2 regions of the Cupriavidus sp. 2TAF22 genome follow, and region 2 is predicted to be linked to the other one. Evidence: predicted binding sites of a transcription regulator. Region 2 holds the regulator's gene; the other holds the start of a gene.

Region 1 (8,478 bases), on a different contig from region 2:
ATCCGCGCGGTATTGTCAGCGCGCTCGAGGAAGGTGCCCAGCCGCATGAAGTGGAAGGCGTCGTCCTTGAGCATGGTGCCGAACTGCACGCCGCGCGCCAGGTGCGAGCGGAACTTGACCCACTCGAAGAACTGCGCCGGGTCCTCGCACAGCACGCCATCTGCGATCAGGCGCTGCACATCGAGCCAGGTGGTGTTGATGGTTTCCCAGACCTCGGTGGTGAGCGAGCCGCGCACCGCGCGCGCGTTCTCGCGGGCAGCGCGCAGGCAGCTCATGATCGACGACGGATTGGTCATGTCGCGCACCATGAAGTCGATCACATCGTCGCGCGTGAGCAGGCCGTATTTGTTGTCGAACACGGCGGTCAGCTCGGAAATGTCGAGCATCGCCCACCAGCCCTGCTCCGCCACTTCCGCCGATTGCGGCAGCAGCGAAGTCTGGTAGTTCACGTCGAGCATGCGCGCGGTGTTCTCCGCGCGTTCGGTATAGCGCGCCATCCAGAACAGATGGTCGGCGGTGCGGCTTAGCATGGTCAGTCCCCTCGTACTGCGCTGTTCGTCCACGCCGCCCGCGCATGGACAGCGGCGGCGCGGCAATCCCAACAATCCGCGGGCACGCCTGGCGCGCCCCGCATCCGGCCATTCCGGCGCTTCAGCGCTCCAGCACCCAGGTGTCCTTGGTGCCGCCGCCCTGCGACGAATTGACCACCAGCGAGCCTTCGCGCAAGGCCACGCGCGTCAGCCCGCCCGGCACCATGCGCACATCCTTGCCCGACAGCACGAAGGGCCGCAGGTCGATATGGCGCGGCGCGATGCCCGCTTCCACGTAGGTCGGGCAGGTCGACAGCGCCAGCGTGGGCTGCGCGATGTACTGCTCCGGACGCGCGCGCACCACTTCACGGAAAGTGTCGATCTCCGCGCGCGTGGCGGCGGGCCCCACCAGCATGCCGTAGCCGCCGGCGCCGTGGGTTTCCTTGACCACCAGTTCGTCCATGTGGTCGAGCACGTACTGCAGGTCGTCGGGGCGCCTGCACATATAGGTCGGCACGTTGTTGAGGATCGCTTCCTCGCCGAGGTAGAAGCGGATCATGTCGGGCACGTAGGGGTAGATCGACTTGTCGTCGGCCACGCCGGTGCCGATGGCATTGCAGATGGTCACGTTGCCGGCACGGTAGACCGACAGCAGCCCCGCCGCGCCCAGCGTGGAGTCGGGACGGAACACGAGCGGATCGAGGAAATCGTCGTCGACGCGACGGTAGATCACGTCGATGCGCTGCGGCCCCTGCGTGGTGCGCATGTAGAGGTGCTCGTCCTGCACGAACAGGTCGCTGCCCTCGACCAGTTCCACGCCCATCTGCTGCGCGAGGAAGGCGTGCTCGAAGTAGGCCGAGTTGTACATGCCCGGCGTGAGCACCACCACGGTCGGATCGGCGATGTTCTGCGGCGAGACGCCGCGCAGCATGTCGAGCAGCAGGTCGGGATAGTGGGCCACCGGCGCCACGCGGTTGCGCGCGAACAGGTCCGGGAACAGCCGCATCATCATCTTGCGGTTTTCCAGCATGTAGGACACGCCGGAGGGCACGCGCAGGTTGTCTTCCAGCACGTAGAACTCGCCCTCGCCCGCGCGCACCACGTCGATGCCGGCCACGTGGGCGTAGATGTCGCGCGGCACGTCGATGCCGAGCATCTCTGGCCGGTACTGGGCGTTGTTGTAGATCTGGTCGGGCGGGATCACGCCGGCGCGGATGATGTCCTGGCCGTGGTAGATGTCATGGATGAAGCGGTTCAGCGCCGATACGCGCTGGCGCAGCCCGCGCTCCAGCGTGGCCCACTCGCTGGCGGGAAAGATGCGGGGAATCACGTCGAACGGAATGGTGCGCTCGGTGCCGCTGTTGGACTCGTCCTTGTCGCCGTAGACAGCGAAGGTGATGCCCACGCGCCGGAAGATCAGGTCCGCCTCCGCGCGCTTGTTGCCCATGGTTCCTTCGGACTGGCGCGCCAGCCAGTCCGCGAACTGCTTGTAGTGCCCGCGCACCGCCCCTGCCGGCAGGGGCTGCCCCGCGTGGATTGCCGCTGCCACGCCATCTTGCCAATCGAGCATCTCGTCGAAAAACCGCGCCGCCATGATGGCCGTTCCCCCATGATTTGGGCGCCGCCCAAGCTGCCGGCGATCCCGTTTTGATTGGCTTGTTCTTCCCGGCACAGCATTTCGAGGCCACCACCCGGGCCGGCGAAGCCGCTGGCCATGCGTCATGCGTCGAAGTGCTGTCCTGATTGGGATGATACCCATGGCCACGAAAGCCGCAAGCAGCAAGCGTCCGCGCCATCGATGATATATGTAGCAAGATGCCTGCCAGCCCCGGCGCGCCCAAGGGGAAAAGCGCGCCCCGGACCGGAGTCACCCCCCTAGCGCACCGCCGCGGTCGCGGGCACCTGGGCCAGGATGCGCTGCACCAGCGCCTCCGGCGTCTGCCGGATATCGAGCACCAGCGCGTCGCTCGGCTCTTCCAGCGTCTCGAACTGGCTTTGCAGCAAGGCCGGGTTGAAGAAGTGGTCGCTGCGCTCGGACAGGCGCCCGCCGATCACCGCGGCGTCGCCTTTCATATAGACGAAGGTCACGCCGCCCTCGGACGGCAACAGGCGGTCGCGGTAGACCTGGCGCAGCGCCGAGCAGGTGAACACATGGGTACGGCCCTCGGCGCGGGCCGCGTCGATCGCCGCGCGCATGGCGGCCAGCCAGGGCCAGCGGTCTTCGTCGGTCAGGGGGATGCCGTTATGCATCTTCTCCTTGTTGGCCGCGCTGTGGAATTCATCGGCGTCATGGAAGCCGCAATGCAGGTTCTTGGCCAGCAACTGGCCGACCGTGGTTTTCCCGCTGCCGGAAACGCCCATCAGGATGTAGATCATGTCTGCTCCAACGATCGTGATCGGATGGTTTTCCCATCCTTGTCGGTAGTCCCCGCGCCGTGCGACGGGTGGTTCCTGGAAACCGCCCGTCCCTGCAGCCATGTTCCATGATAGGTCTGGCGTGCGCAGGCTTGGGGTCGCCCCTGCCCGCCGGACGGCGGACAGGGGCACAAAACGGATGAATTGCCCGGGGCGCGGCCTATTGTGCGACGGCCACGGCGGTTTGGACAGCGCCAGGCGCGTCGGCCTCGGACAGGTCGAGCGCGCTGCCGCCCTCTTCGGCGATCCGCGCATGGCGGCGGAACAGCCCGAACAGGCCGCGGCCGACGCTGAAACTGGCGAAGTCGTCGTCCGGCGAGGGCGCCAGCGCGCGCGCCTCGAGCGCGGATTCGCCGGGCGCGCCGCCAAGCCATTCGAGCGTGCCGGCGACAGCGTCGACGCGGATGCGGTCACCGTCGCGCACGCGCGCCAGCGGTCCGCCAGAAAGCGCCTCCGGACACACATGAATCACCGCCGGCACCTTGCCGGAGGCGCCCGACATGCGGCCGTCGGTCACCAGCGCGACCTTGTGCCCGGCGTCCTGCAGCGAGCCCAGCACCGGCGTGAGGCGGTGCAGTTCGGGCATGCCGTTGGCGTTGGGCCCCTGGAAGCGCACCACCGCGACCATGTCGCCGGTCAGCTCGCCGGCCTCGAAGGCGGCCTGCAGGCCTTCCTGCGAATCGAACACGCGCGCCGGCGCCTCCACCACGCGGTGCTCGGGCGCCACCGCCGACACCTTGATCATGCCGCGGCCGAGATTGCCCTGCAGCAGGCGCAGCCCGCCTTCGGGCGAGAACGGCTCGACCGCGCTGGCCAGCACCGCCGCGTCGCCGCTGGCGGTGGGGCCGTCGCGCCACCGCAGCACGCCGTCGGTCATGACCGGTTCCTGCGTATAGCGCGCCAACCCGCGGCCGGCCACGGTTTCCACGTCTTCGTGCAGCAGCCCGGCTGCGAGCAGCTGGCGGATCACGTAGGCCACGCCGCCGGCGGCATGGAAATGGTTCACGTCGGCCGAGCCGTTGGGATAGACCCGTGCCAGCAGCGGCGTGATGCGCGACAGGCGGTCGAAATCGTCCCAGTCGATCACGATCCCGGCCGCGCGTGCCATCGCCACCAGGTGGATGGTGTGGTTGGTCGAGCCACCGGTGGCCAGCAGGCCGACGATGGCGTTGACCACCGCGCGTTCGTCGACGATGCGTGCCAGCGGCAGGTAGTCCGGGCCACGGGCCGTGAGCGCCAGCGCGCGCTGCGCGGCGGCCGCGGTCAGCGCGTCGCGCAGGCCGCTGTCCGGATGGACGAAGGCCGAGCCCGGCATATGCAGGCCCATGATCTCCATCAGGAACTGGTTGCTGTTGGCGGTACCGTAGAAGGTGCAGGTGCCGGCCCCGTGATAGGCCTCGCACTCTGCCTCCAGCAAGGCTTCGCGGCCAACCTGTCCGGTCGCGTAGAGCTGGCGCACGCGCGCCTTTTCCTTGTTGGACAGGCCCGTCGCCATGGGCCCGGCCGGCACGAACACCACCGGCAGGTGGCCGAACTGCAGCGCGCCCATCAGCAGGCCCGGCACGATCTTGTCGCACACGCCAAGCATCACGGCGGCGTCGAAGGTGTTGTGCGACAGCGATACCGCCGTGGCCATGGCGATGGCGTCGCGCGAGAACAGCGACAGCTCCATGCCGGCATTGCCTTGCGTGATGCCGTCGCACATCGCCGGCACGCCGCCCGCCACCTGCGCCACCGCGCCCACCGCGCGGGCGGCCTCGCGGATCACGCCGGGATAGCGCTCGTACGGCTGGTGGGCGGAAAGCATGTCGTTGTAGGCCGTGACAATGCCGAGATTGGCGGCATGTTCGACCCGCAGCTTGAGCTTGTCATGCGCGGGCAGCGCAGCGATGCCGTGCGCCACGTTGGCACACGACAAGCCACGCAGCGGCCCCAGTTCTTGCTGGGCCCGCTCGCAGCGCGCCAGGTAGGCAGCGCGACCGCGCTGGCTGCGCGCGACCACGCGCGCGGTGACGGCCTGCACTTCGGAATGGAGGGCTTGCGACATTCGTGGGAGTTCCTGGTTTGTAGATCCGTGAACGTGTTTTCTTGTAGATTTTCTACATTATATAGAAAGGATCGACAAAAGCATCTCGCGCATGGATCACAATGCGTCGACTAATCCTCAAATATGGCCGGAATAGGTGAAATCCCTAGCAGAAACGCGGGCTCACAGGCGCGGCATTCCATCGCCATTTATGTAGAATATCTACATACTCATCGAACCGCCGGCACATGAATCCGGCAGGCATGCCCGACGAAATCGCCGGCACGCCAACACCGGCCTCCCCCACCATGCGCGACCGAATTCTTGCTGTCTACGACACGCTTCGCCCCTCCGAACGCCGCCTGGCGGATTACGTGACCCGCCACGGCGCCAGCGTGATCCGCTTGTCCATGCCCGAACTGGCCGAACGCGCGGGCGTCTCGCAACCCACCATCGCGCGCTTCTGCGCCGCGCTCGGCTACGACGGCTTCCGCGAGTTCAAGCTGCAGTTCGCCCAGAACGTCGGTGGCGGCACGCCCTTCGTGCACCAGGACGTCAAGGCCGAGGACCGCCCCGCCGATATCGCCGGCAAGGTGTTCGACCGCACCATCGCCACCCTGATGACGGTGCGCAACGCGCTGTCCGCGGATCAGATCGAGCACGGCATCAAGCTGCTCGCCGCGGCGCATCGCATCGAGTTCTATGGCTGCGGCAATTCCGGCATCGTCGCGCTGGACATCCAGCACAAGTTCTTCCGCCTCGGCATCCCCACCACCGCCTACTCGGATTCGCACGTGTTCAGCATGTCCGCCGCCCTGCTCGGCCCGGGCGACGTTGCCGTGCTGGTGTCCAACAGCGGCCGCACCTGGGACATGCTGGCCGCCGCCACGCTGGCCCGCGCGAGCGGCGCCAGCGTGCTGGCGCTGACGCACAGCGGCTCGCCGCTGGCCAAGCTGGCCGATGTCTGCGTGTTCTCCGACGTCGAGGAAGACAGCGAGGTCTACACCCCGATGACCTCGCGCATCTGCCACCTGGTGCTGGGCGACGTGCTGGCGGCGGGCGTTGCGCTGGAGCGTGCCGACATTGTCTCTGCCGGCCTGCAGCGCGCCAAGGCCCACCTGCGCGAGCGCCGCATCGCCCAGGCCGAACCCGCCCAGGTCAACGGGGCGCAGGCGGCGCCGCGCGCCAGTAGCGCCGCTCGTGCTGACGGTAAGCCTGCAGCGCGTAAGCGCCGCCCCGCGTCGTGATCTGCACCGCGCCGGTCTCGTCGCTGCGGTAGCGGGCGATCTCGCGCGAGGCGTAGCGCTCCCACACGTCCGCGCGCGGATGCCGGTAGCGGTTGCCGTGGCCGAGCTGGAACAACGCCAGCTCGGGCGCCACCACGGCCAGGAACGACGCGCTCGATGAGGTGCCGCTGCCATGGTGCGGCACCTGCAGGAAGTCCGCGCGCAGGTCTTGCCCCGGCAGGCGCGCCAGCAAGGCGGCCTCATCGCGCCGGCCGATGTCTCCGGTCAGCAAGAGGCTGCGCCCGCTGCCCGCCACCTTCAGTACGCACGAACGCGCATTGCTGTCGAACGCGGCATTGCCTGCCGCCTGCGGCAGCGGATGCAACATCGAAAAGCGTACGCCGTCCCATTCCCACGCCTGCCCCGCCGCGCAGGGACCGACAGCGGGCAATGCCATGCCGGGGGGCAGCACCAGCAGCGGGTGCGCCGCTGGCGCGGCCGTCAGCACTGCCTGCACCGGCAGCGCCGCCATCACGTCGCGCGCGCCGCCGGCATGGTCGGCGTCTTCATGGCTGATCACCAGGCGGTCGAGCGCGCGCACGCCGGCGCCGCGCAGGTAAGGCACGATGACGCGCGCACCGGCGCTGTTGCCCGGCTGCGCCGCGTCGGCGCCCCAGCCATAGGCTGGCCCGGCGTCGTAGAGCAGCACGTGCGAGCGCGTCTCCACCAGGACCGCGGTGCCCTGGCCGATATCGAGCGCGGTGGCGCGGAATTCGCCATGCGCCACCGGCTGCCGCCCGGCCAGCACCATCGGCAACAACAACATGGCGCCGTGCAGGCGCGCACGCAGTCCGCAGCGCATCGGGGCCAGCAACACCAGCGCGCCGGCCAGCGCCAGGGCAACCGCCAGCGGGCCGGCGCGCGCCGCCTGCCAGACCGCCCACGGCGGCGCCGCCATCGCCTCGAGCGCAACCATCAGCCAGTCCAGCAGCAAGTGCGCCGGCGCCAGCAGCCAGCCGGCCGCCGGTGCCGGCAAGGCAGCCGCAAGCAGTGCCAGCGGCGTCACCAGCAGGCTGATCAGCGGAATCGCCACCGCATTCGCCAGCGGGGAGATCACGGAAACCTGCTGGAACAACAGCAGGGTCAGCGGCACCAGGCCGATGGTCACGACCCATTGCGTGCGCGCGGCCTGCGCCAGCGCGTGGCGCGCGCGCTGCCACCGCGACGCTCCGGGCCCGCGGGCGGGCGCCGTGGCGCACAGGAAGATCACGCCCACCGCGCCGAACGAAAGCCAGAACCCCGGCGACAATACCGCCCACGGATCGAGCGCGACCGCCACGAACGCGGCCCAGGCCAGCACCAGCGAGGCCGGCGGCGCGCGTCCGCTCCACAGCGCCAGCGCCGCCACCGCCAGCATCGATACGGTGCGCTGGGCCGGCACCTGCATGCCCGCCAGCAAGCTGTAGGCGAAGGCCGCCAGCACCGCCACCACCAGCGCCGCGCGCCGCGCCGGCCACCACAGCGGCAAGGGCCGGCGCAGCCAGCGCCCCAGGCCGAAGGAATGCCGCCATAGCCAGGCCGCCAGCGTGGAACAGAGACCGGAGATCATGGTGATGTGCAAGCCCGAGATGCTGATCAGGTGGCCGATGCCGGTGCGCGTGAACAAGGTCCAGTCCTGCGGCCGGATGCCGCGCTGGTCGCCCACCACCAGCGCCGCCAGCACGGGCGCAAAGCGGGCGTCGTCGGGCAGGCTGCCGAGCACGTGGTCGCGCACGCGGGCGCGCCAGCGCGCGATCCGCCATTCGAGGCGTTCGCCGACGGCCTCGCGCACGGGCCCGCGCTCGGCGCGGACGTAGCCTGTCGCCCCGAACCCGCCCGCCAGCAGCCAGAATTCGTAGTCGAAGCCGTGCGGATTGGCCAGGCCATGTGGCCGCGTCAGGCGCAGCGCGAAGACCCGCCGCTGGCCGGGCAGCAGGTCGTCCGGCGCATCCTCCCAGCCCAGCACGACGCGCGGCGGCAGCTGCGGCGCGCGCGCCGTCCCCGCAGCCGGCTCGTCAGGTGCGAATTCGAAGCGCTGGCCACGTGCCGCCTGCGCGGGCAGGCCCGCAACCACGCCGCCGACAACCAGGTTGACGCCCTGGAGCTCCGGCGCGAGCCGCTCTTGCAGGCGCGCGTCCGCGCGCCACGCCGACCAGCCGAAGCCGGCCAGCACCGCAACAGGAAGAAGGGCCAGGCGTGACCAGGCCGGATGCCGGTTGCGCAGGAGGATGGCCATGAGCAG
Region 2 (8,478 bases):
AGCCAAACGATTCATGTGGAATGCGCAGGTTTTTCTAGTAAGCAGGCCCGTGGCCAGGAGAGGGCCGCACCAGGCAAAGGGGATAGAAAGGCTCGTGCCCTCGTTTCACCGGTTATCCCATGCCGGTGTCGGGCGTCTGGCCATTATAGAGCAGGCCCGCCCCCGCCTTGTGCATTGCAATAGCCGATGCGCGGAAGCGGTGCCGCGCGCACGGAAAAATTGCCGCGCTATTGCTTATGTATTGCACAGCATACACCGGGAGCGTGGCCTTGCGGAATCCCCTTGCGTGATTCGATACCGGCCGTAAAGGCGGAAGAACGGCACAAAAATGCGCGCAAAAAAGCCGCGCATCGGGCGCGGCTTGTTCTGGTTTCAAGGGACTGACACCGACGGCCCCCTAGGTGGGCCGCCAGGCACGGTCATTGCTGCATCTGCGCTGCGGCCAATTGATACTTGACCGCTTCGCGGTCGTGGCTTTGCACGCGATCCTTGTGGCGAATCACCTGCCGGTCGAGCTTGTCGACTAGCGCGTCGATAGCGGCATACAGGTCTTCGTGATGCGCTTCGACAAAGATGTCCTTGCCCTTGAGATGTAGATTGATTTCCGCGTACTGCCGCCGGTCCTTTTCTTTTGTATTGTCGACAGATAGCAGCACACTTACGCCAATGACTTGATCGAAATGCCTGACGATACGCTCCAGTTTCGTTTCCACGTACTCACGCAGCGGGGGCGTGATGTCCAAGTGGTGTCCACTGATCTTGAAGTTCATAGCGTTTCTCCTTCTGAAAGAGTTGCATCAGGCAGGCGATGCAACTCGGCTACAAAGACTTGCGGAGATTTACGGCAGGGATTTTCAGCGCCTCGCGGTACTTGGCGACGGTACGGCGCGCCACCACGAAGCCTTGCTCGCCGAGCAGTTCGGCGATCCTGCTATCCGACAGGGGATTCCTGGGATCTTCGGCTCCTATGAGTTGCTTGATCAACGCTCGAATTGCCGTTGAAGAGGCCGCGCCGCCGGTTTCTGTGGATACGTGACTGCCGAAGAAATACTTCAGCTCGAAAGTCCCCATCGGCGTTGCCATGTATTTATTGGTTGTCACCCGAGAGATGGTGGACTCGTGTAGACCCAGTGTATCGGCAATCTCCCGCAAAACCAAGGGGCGCATCGCAATTTCCCCGTGGGTGAAGAAGTTCTTTTGACGTTCGACAATCGCTTGTGCGACGCGCAATATGGTGTCGAAGCGCTGCTGGATATTCTTGATCAACCAGCGTGCTTCCTGCAATTTTTGCTGCAGTCCGGCAGCCCCTGAATCGCCTTTTGCACCGCGCAAAATCTGCGCGTACATATCGTTGATGCGTAGCCGCGGCATCACATCCGGATTGAGTTGCGCGATCCAGCCGCCGCTCATTTTTCGCACGAAAACATCCGGCACCACGAAATCCGCCTCGGGGCGGCTATAGGCATGGCCGGGATACGGGGCGAGCGAGCGGATCAGTTCGTGCGCGGCCTTGAGGTCGGCCTCGTCGACCTGCAGCGCTTTCTTCAGGCGCGTGTAGTCGCGCACCGCGAGCAGCTCCAGGTGGCTGGTGACGATGGTCAGGGCCAGTTCGCGCTGCGGATGGGTGAGCCGGCGCAGTTGCAGCGCCAGGCATTCGGCGGCGTTGCGCGCACCTACGCCGGCCGGGTCGAAGCTCTGCAGCAGGGTCAGGACGGCGTGTACCTCGTCGATCTCGAACTCGAGTTCCTCGGGCAGTTCGGCGCAGATCTCCTCGAGCGAAGCGCTAAGGTATCCGTCGTCGTCCAGCGACTCGACCAGGAAGATCGCGAGCCCTTTGTCGCGCATGGAAATCTTCAGCGGCGCGAGTTGCTCCATCAGGTGCTCGCGCAGCGTCGGCTCGGCGTCACGCAGCTGCATCGGCGTCTTTTCGTCCTCGTCGCCCTGCGGGCGGCGGGCAAAGTCGTCGAGGCTCCAGTCGCTGCCGTAATCCTCGCCGCTGTCGGCGTAGTTGTCGTCGCCATCGGCGGCGCCGTCGGGGCGGTTCTCGCTGGTGCCCTGGCCATCGGCGGGCGCAGGCGCGGGCGCGCTCTGCAGGTTGACGGAGCCATCGGCACCCACGCGCAGCGGGCTTTCGATCCAGTCGTTTTCGCGTTCGAGCAGGGGGTTCTCGGTGAGCGCTTGCTCAACTTCCTGCTGCAGTTCGAGCGTGGACAGTTGCAGCAGCCGGATCGACTGCTGGAGTTGCGGCGTAAGCGCGAGATGCTGCGAGAGGCGGAGCTGTAGCGACGGTTTCATGCGACCTATTTTATGCGCAACTTCCATGCCGTTGGAACGGAAATTGCTATCGCTGATGCCGCCGTGATCGTTTGCAGGATGAAAGGCGACATGAACGCCGCCTGGCCGCGAATATCCCGGCTGCGCGGCAGTAGGCCGCGCCCCGCGTTACATGCGGAAGTTCTCGCCCAGGTAGACCTTGCGCACCGATTCGTTGGCAATGATGTCTTCGGGCTGGCCTGACGCCAGCACGGTGCCTTCGCTGATGATATACGCGTGGTCGCAGATGCCAAGCGTCTCGCGCACGTTGTGGTCCGTGATGAGCACGCCGATGTTGCGTGCCTTGAGGAAGCTGACGATGCGCTGGATTTCGCCCACCGCGATCGGGTCCACGCCGGCGAACGGTTCGTCGAGCAGGATGAAGCGCGGCGCGGAAGCCAGCGCACGGGCGATTTCCACGCGGCGGCGCTCGCCACCGGACAGCGACAGCGCCGGATTCTCGCGCAGGTGGGCGATCTGCAGGTCGTCGAGCAGCGAGTCCAGGCGTCGCTCGATATCCGCCTTGGACAGCGGCTTGCCGTCGTGCACCTGCAACTCGAGCACGGCGCGGATGTTCTCCTGCACGTTGAGCTTGCGGAACACCGAGGCTTCCTGCGGCAGGTAGGACAGGCCCATGCGCGCGCGCTCGTGGATGGCGAGGCCGCTGATGTGCTTGTCGTCGAGCACGATGTCGCCTTCGTCCAGCGCCACCAGCCCGACGATCATGTAGAACGAAGTGGTCTTGCCCGCGCCGTTGGGACCCAGCAGCCCGACCACCTCGCCGCTCTTCACGTCGAGCGACACGTCCTTGACCACCGTGCGCGAGCCGTAGCGCTTCTTCAGGTGGCGCACGACCAGGGTGCTGCTCTCGGTCAGGACGTTGGGCTGGGACGGTTCGGTTTGGGTAGCGGTCATGAAGGCTGAATCCGTGGATCGGGCGGCGCTGCTGCGCGCCGGCGTCAGGGGTTGGCGGGGGCAGGGGCCGGCTTGAGCGGCAGCGGACTGGCGGCGGCGCCGCTGGCGGGCTGCTCCTGGCGCGGCGAGAGCACCGCGCGCACGCGTCCGGACGGGCTGCCTGCCGTGGCGTTCTCGGCGCCGCCGGTGGCCGTGTAGAACTCGTTGCGGCTGTCGTAGGTGATCACGGCACCGCGGATCTCGTCGACCAGCTTGGCGCCGGCCAGGCGCGCCATGCGGGCGCGGCCGATCAGCTTGGAGATTTCCTGCTTGCCGTCGGACTCGATGCGGTCGCCCCAGCCGTCGATGTATTCGTCGACGTTGTCGCGCTTCTGGCGGATATAGGCCTGCTTGCCTGCCTTCGAGGTGGCCACGGCGTACTGGTAGCCCTCGGGGTCGGTGCGCACTTCGGCCGCATCGGACTTCAGCACCATGGTGCCCTTGGTCAGCACCACGTTGCCGGTCAGTACGTACACCTGCTTGACGTCGTCGTAGCTGGCATTGTCCGCCTCCAGCACCAGTGGCTTGTCGCGGTCGGCCTTCTCGGCGCGGGCGGGCGCGGCCAGCGCAAGGCCGAGCATGGCTGCCAGCGTCAGCAGGGCAGCCGTGCTGCGACGGCGACAGGACGATGTCGTCAGGAATGGATTCATATTGGCGTGGTGGCGGTTGGCGCGGGCGGCTCTGGCCCGCGGGCGGCTTCGTTTCTTGGCTGTTTCCGGGCGCGGCGCGTCAGGCTTCGTCAGGGCTGCTTCGCGGCGCTGGCCGGCGGCCCCGTAATGATGGTGCCGTGTACGTTACCCAGCAATTGTACTTCGCGGGTGACGTTGTTGAAGATCAGGCCGTTGGCGGTCATCACCGACGGGCCGCGCGTGAGCTTGACGGCCTTGTCGGTCTTGACGATGTCGTCGTTGACCAGCACCTGGAAGTACTCGGACGCAGCGGTCATCTGCGGATCCTTGGCGGGATCGGGCCCCTGCGCGCGCACGATCAGCGCGTTGCCGAACAGGTCCACCACCGAGCCCTCGGCATTCATGGTGCCGCGGTCGGAGTGGCCGGTCACCGGCGGGCGGTCAATCTCATAGGCGCGCATGGCCGGGCGCGTCACTTCGTAGGTCTGGTCGTCCTCGAAGTGGGTCATCTTGTCGCCGGTGAAGCGCATCTTGGTGTTTCCGTCCTCGGCAAGCTCCGTGGCGGAAAAATGGATCATGTAGTAATCCGGCTCGTGCTTCTTGCCGACCGGGCCGGTGGCGGCTTCGCGCGGCGAGTTGACCTGCACCAGCCAGAAAGTGCTGCCCGCCACCAGCGCCATCAGCAGCAGTGGCAGCAGCCGCATTCCGAGCCGGCTCACGGAGGACAGGAGATCCCGCATATGCTGTGGCCGCCCTCAGATGACCTTGGCGCGGGTCAGGTCGTGGATATGCAGCGCGCCGACCAGGCGGTGCTCGGCGTCGACCACCAGCATCTGGTTGATGCGGTTCGCCTCCATCACCTGCACCGCTTCCACGGCCAGCTGGTCCGGGCCCACGGCGTGTGGCGCGCGGTGCATGACCTCGCTGATCGGCACCGTCTTCCAGTCGCGGGGGGTCTCCAGCAGGCGGCGCAGGTCGCCGTCGGTGAACACGCCGATCAGGTGATCGTCCGGATCCACCACGGCGGTCATGGCCATGCCCTTGCGCGTGATTTCCATCAGCGCCTGTGCCAGCGGTGTGCTTTCGCGCACCTTGGGCACCGCGTTGCCGCTGCGCATGACATCGCGCACATGGGTCAGGAGCTTGCGCCCGAGCGCGCCGCCCGGGTGCGAGCGGGCGAAGTCTTCCTCGCCGAAGCCGCGCGCGTCGAGCACCGCCACCGCCAGCGCGTCGCCCATCGCCAGCGCGGCGGTGGTGCTGGCGGTCGGCGCCAGGTTGAGCGGGCAAGCTTCCTTCTCGACGCCGGCATTGAGGTGGGCGTCGGCCATCTTGGCCAGCGTGGAGCCGGGATTGCCGGTCACCGAGATCAGCTTGGCGCCGATGCGCTTGACGATCGGCAGGATCGACAGCAGCTCGGCGGTCTCGCCGGAATTGGAGAAGGCGATCAGCACGTCGTCGCGCGTGACCATGCCGAGGTCGCCGTGGCTGGCCTCGGCAGGATGCACGAAGAACGAGGGCGTGCCGGTCGACGCCAGCGTAGCGGCCACCTTGCGGCCGATATGCCCGGACTTGCCGATGCCCGACACCACCACGCGGCCGCTGCACTCCAGCGTGAGCTGCACGGCATGCGCGAATTCGCCGTCCAGGCGGCCCGCAAGGGCGGCAACGGCGTCTGCTTCGATCTGGAGGGTCTCGCGAGCAAGCCGAAGTGCTCGATCCGCATTGAAATTAGCTATCATGGCGACGAAGTATACCAACGAATGCGATGGCGCCTTGCCTGTTCCGGGGATCGGGCAGCAAAGGCGGCCGCCGCGCTTGCCGTAATCCGCCGGCAGGGTCGCCCGCGCCGGGCGTGGCCCTGTCCCGGGGCGGCGTACCAGGCCCTTGTCGATGCACTCTCCGCTGGACCTGACTCTCGTGTTGCTGGCCGCCGCCGTGTTCGGCGTGGTCGCATTCCGCATGCTGCAGCTGCCGCCGATGCTGGGATACCTGGCGGTCGGCATCCTGATCGGTCCTCACGCGCTAGGCCTGGCCAGCGATACCGCGCAGACCAAGTACCTGGCCGAATTCGGCGTGGTCTTCCTGATGTTCTCGATCGGGCTGGAGTTCAGCCTGAGCAAGCTCAAGGCCATGAAGCGCCAGGTGTTCGGGCTGGGCGGCTCGCAGGTGGTGCTGTCGATGCTCGTGGTGGTGCCGGCGAGCTGGCTGTTCAACTGGGCGTTCCCGATGACCTGGCAGGCTTCGGTGGCGCTCGGCGGGGCGCTGGCGATGTCGTCCACCGCAATCGTGTCCAAGATGCTCTCGGAGCGCCTGGAGCTGGAAAGCGAGCACGGGCGCAACATCATCAGCATCCTGCTGTTCCAGGATCTGGCGGTGGTGCCGCTGCTGATCGTGATCCCCGCGCTGTCGCGCGATCCCGGCGACATGGCCATGGCGCTGGCGCTGGCCACGCTGAAGATCGCGGTGGCCCTGAGCCTGATCTTCTTCGTCGGGCAGAAAGTGATGAGCCGTTGGTTCCACGTGGTGGCCGCGCGCCGCTCGCAGGAACTGTTCATGCTCAACCTGCTCCTGGTCACGCTCGGCATGGCGGCGCTGACCGAGCGGCTCGGGCTGTCGATGGCGCTGGGCGCCTTCATGGCCGGCATGCTGATCTCCGAGACGCCCTACCGCCACCAGGTGGAAGAAGACATCAAGCCCTTCCGCGACGTACTGCTCGGGCTGTTCTTCGTCACCATCGGCATGTTGCTCAATATCCACGTGGTGCTGGACCACCTGTGGCTGGTGCTGGGGCTGCTGGCGGTGCCGATCCTCTTCAAGCTGCTGCTGATCTCCGGCCTGGCACGCGCGTTCGGCTCGCGCCAGGGCGTGGCGATCCGCACCGGCCTGGGCCTGGCGCAGGCGGGCGAGTTCGGCTTCGTGCTGCTCAACCAGATCGACGGGCTGAACCTGGTCGATCCGGTGCTGATCCAGGTCATCCTGGCCTCGATGCTGCTCTCGATGCTGGCCGCGCCCTTCCTGATCCAGTACAGCGATGCCATCGTGCTGCGCTTCGCCGCCAATGAATGGCTCATGCAGTCGCTCAACATGACGCGCATCGCCGCGCAGAGCCTGCAGACGGAAAAGCACGCCATCATCTGCGGCTTCGGCCGCAGCGGGCAGAACCTCGCCCACATGCTCGAGCGCGAGGGCATCACCTATGTCGCGCTCGATCTGGACCCCGACCGCGTACGCGAGGCCGCGGGCGCCGGCGACACCGTGGTGTACGGCGACGCCGGCCGGCGCGAGGCGCTGATCGCCGCCGGGCTGCACCGGGCCGCCGCCATGATCATCACTTACGCCAACACACCTTCCGCCCTCAAGGTGCTGCACCACGTGCAGGAGCTCGCGCCGGCCCTGCCGGTGATCGTGCGCACCGTGGACGACTCGGAACTCGACATCCTGCAGAAGGCCGGCGCCACCGAGGTGGTGCCGGAGATCATCGAAGGCAGCCTGATGCTGGCCTCGCACGCGCTGGTGCTGCTCGGCGTGCCGATGCGCCGCGTGGTGCGCGGCGTGCAGCAGGCGCGCGACGCGCGCTACAGCCTGCTGCGCGGATACTTTCACGGGCGCGACGACGAAGAGGATATGGTCGAGCGCGACTCGGTGCGCCTGCATTCGGTCTCGCTCGGCCCCGACGCCACTGCGCTCGGGCGCAGCCTCGGCGCGCTGGGGCTGGAACGCATCGGGGTGGAGGTGACGGCAGTGCGCCGGCGCGGTATCCGCGCCTTCGACCCCCAGCCGGAAACCGTGCTGGAGCCGGGCGACGTGGTGGTGTTGCGCGGGCAGCCGGAGGCGCTGGAGGCGGCGGAAAAACGCATGCTGACGGGCTGAAGGGCGCACGGCCCGCAAGGACGGCCTGCAAGCACGCCCCGCAAGCGCCCGGCAAGGCACGGCTGTGGCGCTATGCCGCCACGCGGCTGGCGGTTTTCGATCCTTCCACGCTGTCGGCCCATGACGGCGGCAGGCCTTCGAGCACGGAGCGCGCGTCGAGCGAGCGGATCGGGATGCTCGGATCGGCCGGGATGCGGCCCTCTGCCTGCAGCATCAGGTACCGCAGGCAGCACACGCGCAGGAAGGAGGTGAAATTCGCCGCCTCGCCGCGGTAGGCGGCCAGTTCGTCGTGCAGCCGCGTGATGAGCTGGCCCACGCTCATGCCGTCGCGCCCGGCCAGCGTTTCCAGGACTTCCCAGAACAGGCTTTCCAGCCGGATGCTGGTGGCCACGCCGTGCAGGCGCAGCGAGCGCGACTGGCAGAGGTACGACTCCGGGTTGGCCCGGATAAAGATTTCGCACATGGGGGACTCCGGTTCGGCGCGGCCCGGCGCAAAGGGCGGGCCGCGTTTCGGCAGCCTCTACTGTACGATCCGGGTGCCCAGCACCGCAAGGAACTGCGCCAGCCAGGCCGGATGCGCAGGCCATGCGGGCGCGGTCACCAGGTTGCCGTCGGTGTGGGCCTGGTCCACGGGGATGTCGGCGTATTTGCCGCCAGCCAGGCGCACCTCGGGCGCGCAGGCCGGGTAGGCCGAGCAGGTGCGGCCCTCCAG

Evidence for each region. The regulator sigma-54, encoded in region 2, starts transcription at its own class of promoters, with help from an activator protein. The targets are predictions, from matches to a motif close to TGGCANGNAANCTGCTTT.
Region 1: AB4Z48_RS24765 (circularly permuted type 2 ATP-grasp protein) is a predicted target of sigma-54. The motif match lies at 2,338-2,355, and genes of this name have one in related genera.

What each region holds. Positions count from the first base shown of each region.
Region 1 covers NZ_JBFRFX010000022.1:59,521-67,998, reverse strand. Annotated here, with positions in the region: gene AB4Z48_RS24770 (alpha-E domain-containing protein) at 1-530, opposite strand, end outside; gene AB4Z48_RS24765 (circularly permuted type 2 ATP-grasp protein) at 652-2,124, opposite strand; gene AB4Z48_RS24760 (gluconokinase) at 2,406-2,906, opposite strand; gene edd (phosphogluconate dehydratase) at 3,106-4,992, opposite strand; gene AB4Z48_RS24750 (MurR/RpiR family transcriptional regulator) at 5,280-6,218, shown strand; gene AB4Z48_RS24745 (DNA internalization-related competence protein ComEC/Rec2) at 6,130-8,478, opposite strand, start outside.
Region 2 covers NZ_JBFRFX010000006.1:147,272-155,749, reverse strand. Annotated here, with positions in the region: gene ptsN (PTS IIA-like nitrogen regulatory protein PtsN) at 1-15, opposite strand, end outside; gene hpf (ribosome hibernation-promoting factor, HPF/YfiA family) at 420-770, opposite strand; gene AB4Z48_RS09710 (RNA polymerase factor sigma-54) at 820-2,295, opposite strand; gene lptB (LPS export ABC transporter ATP-binding protein) at 2,443-3,228, opposite strand; gene lptA (lipopolysaccharide transport periplasmic protein LptA) at 3,273-3,917, opposite strand; gene lptC (LPS export ABC transporter periplasmic protein LptC) at 4,007-4,636, opposite strand; gene AB4Z48_RS09690 (KpsF/GutQ family sugar-phosphate isomerase) at 4,652-5,635, opposite strand; gene AB4Z48_RS09685 (monovalent cation:proton antiporter-2 (CPA2) family protein) at 5,787-7,766, shown strand; gene AB4Z48_RS09680 (ribbon-helix-helix domain-containing protein) at 7,837-8,229, opposite strand; gene AB4Z48_RS09675 (DJ-1/PfpI family protein) at 8,287-8,478, opposite strand, start outside.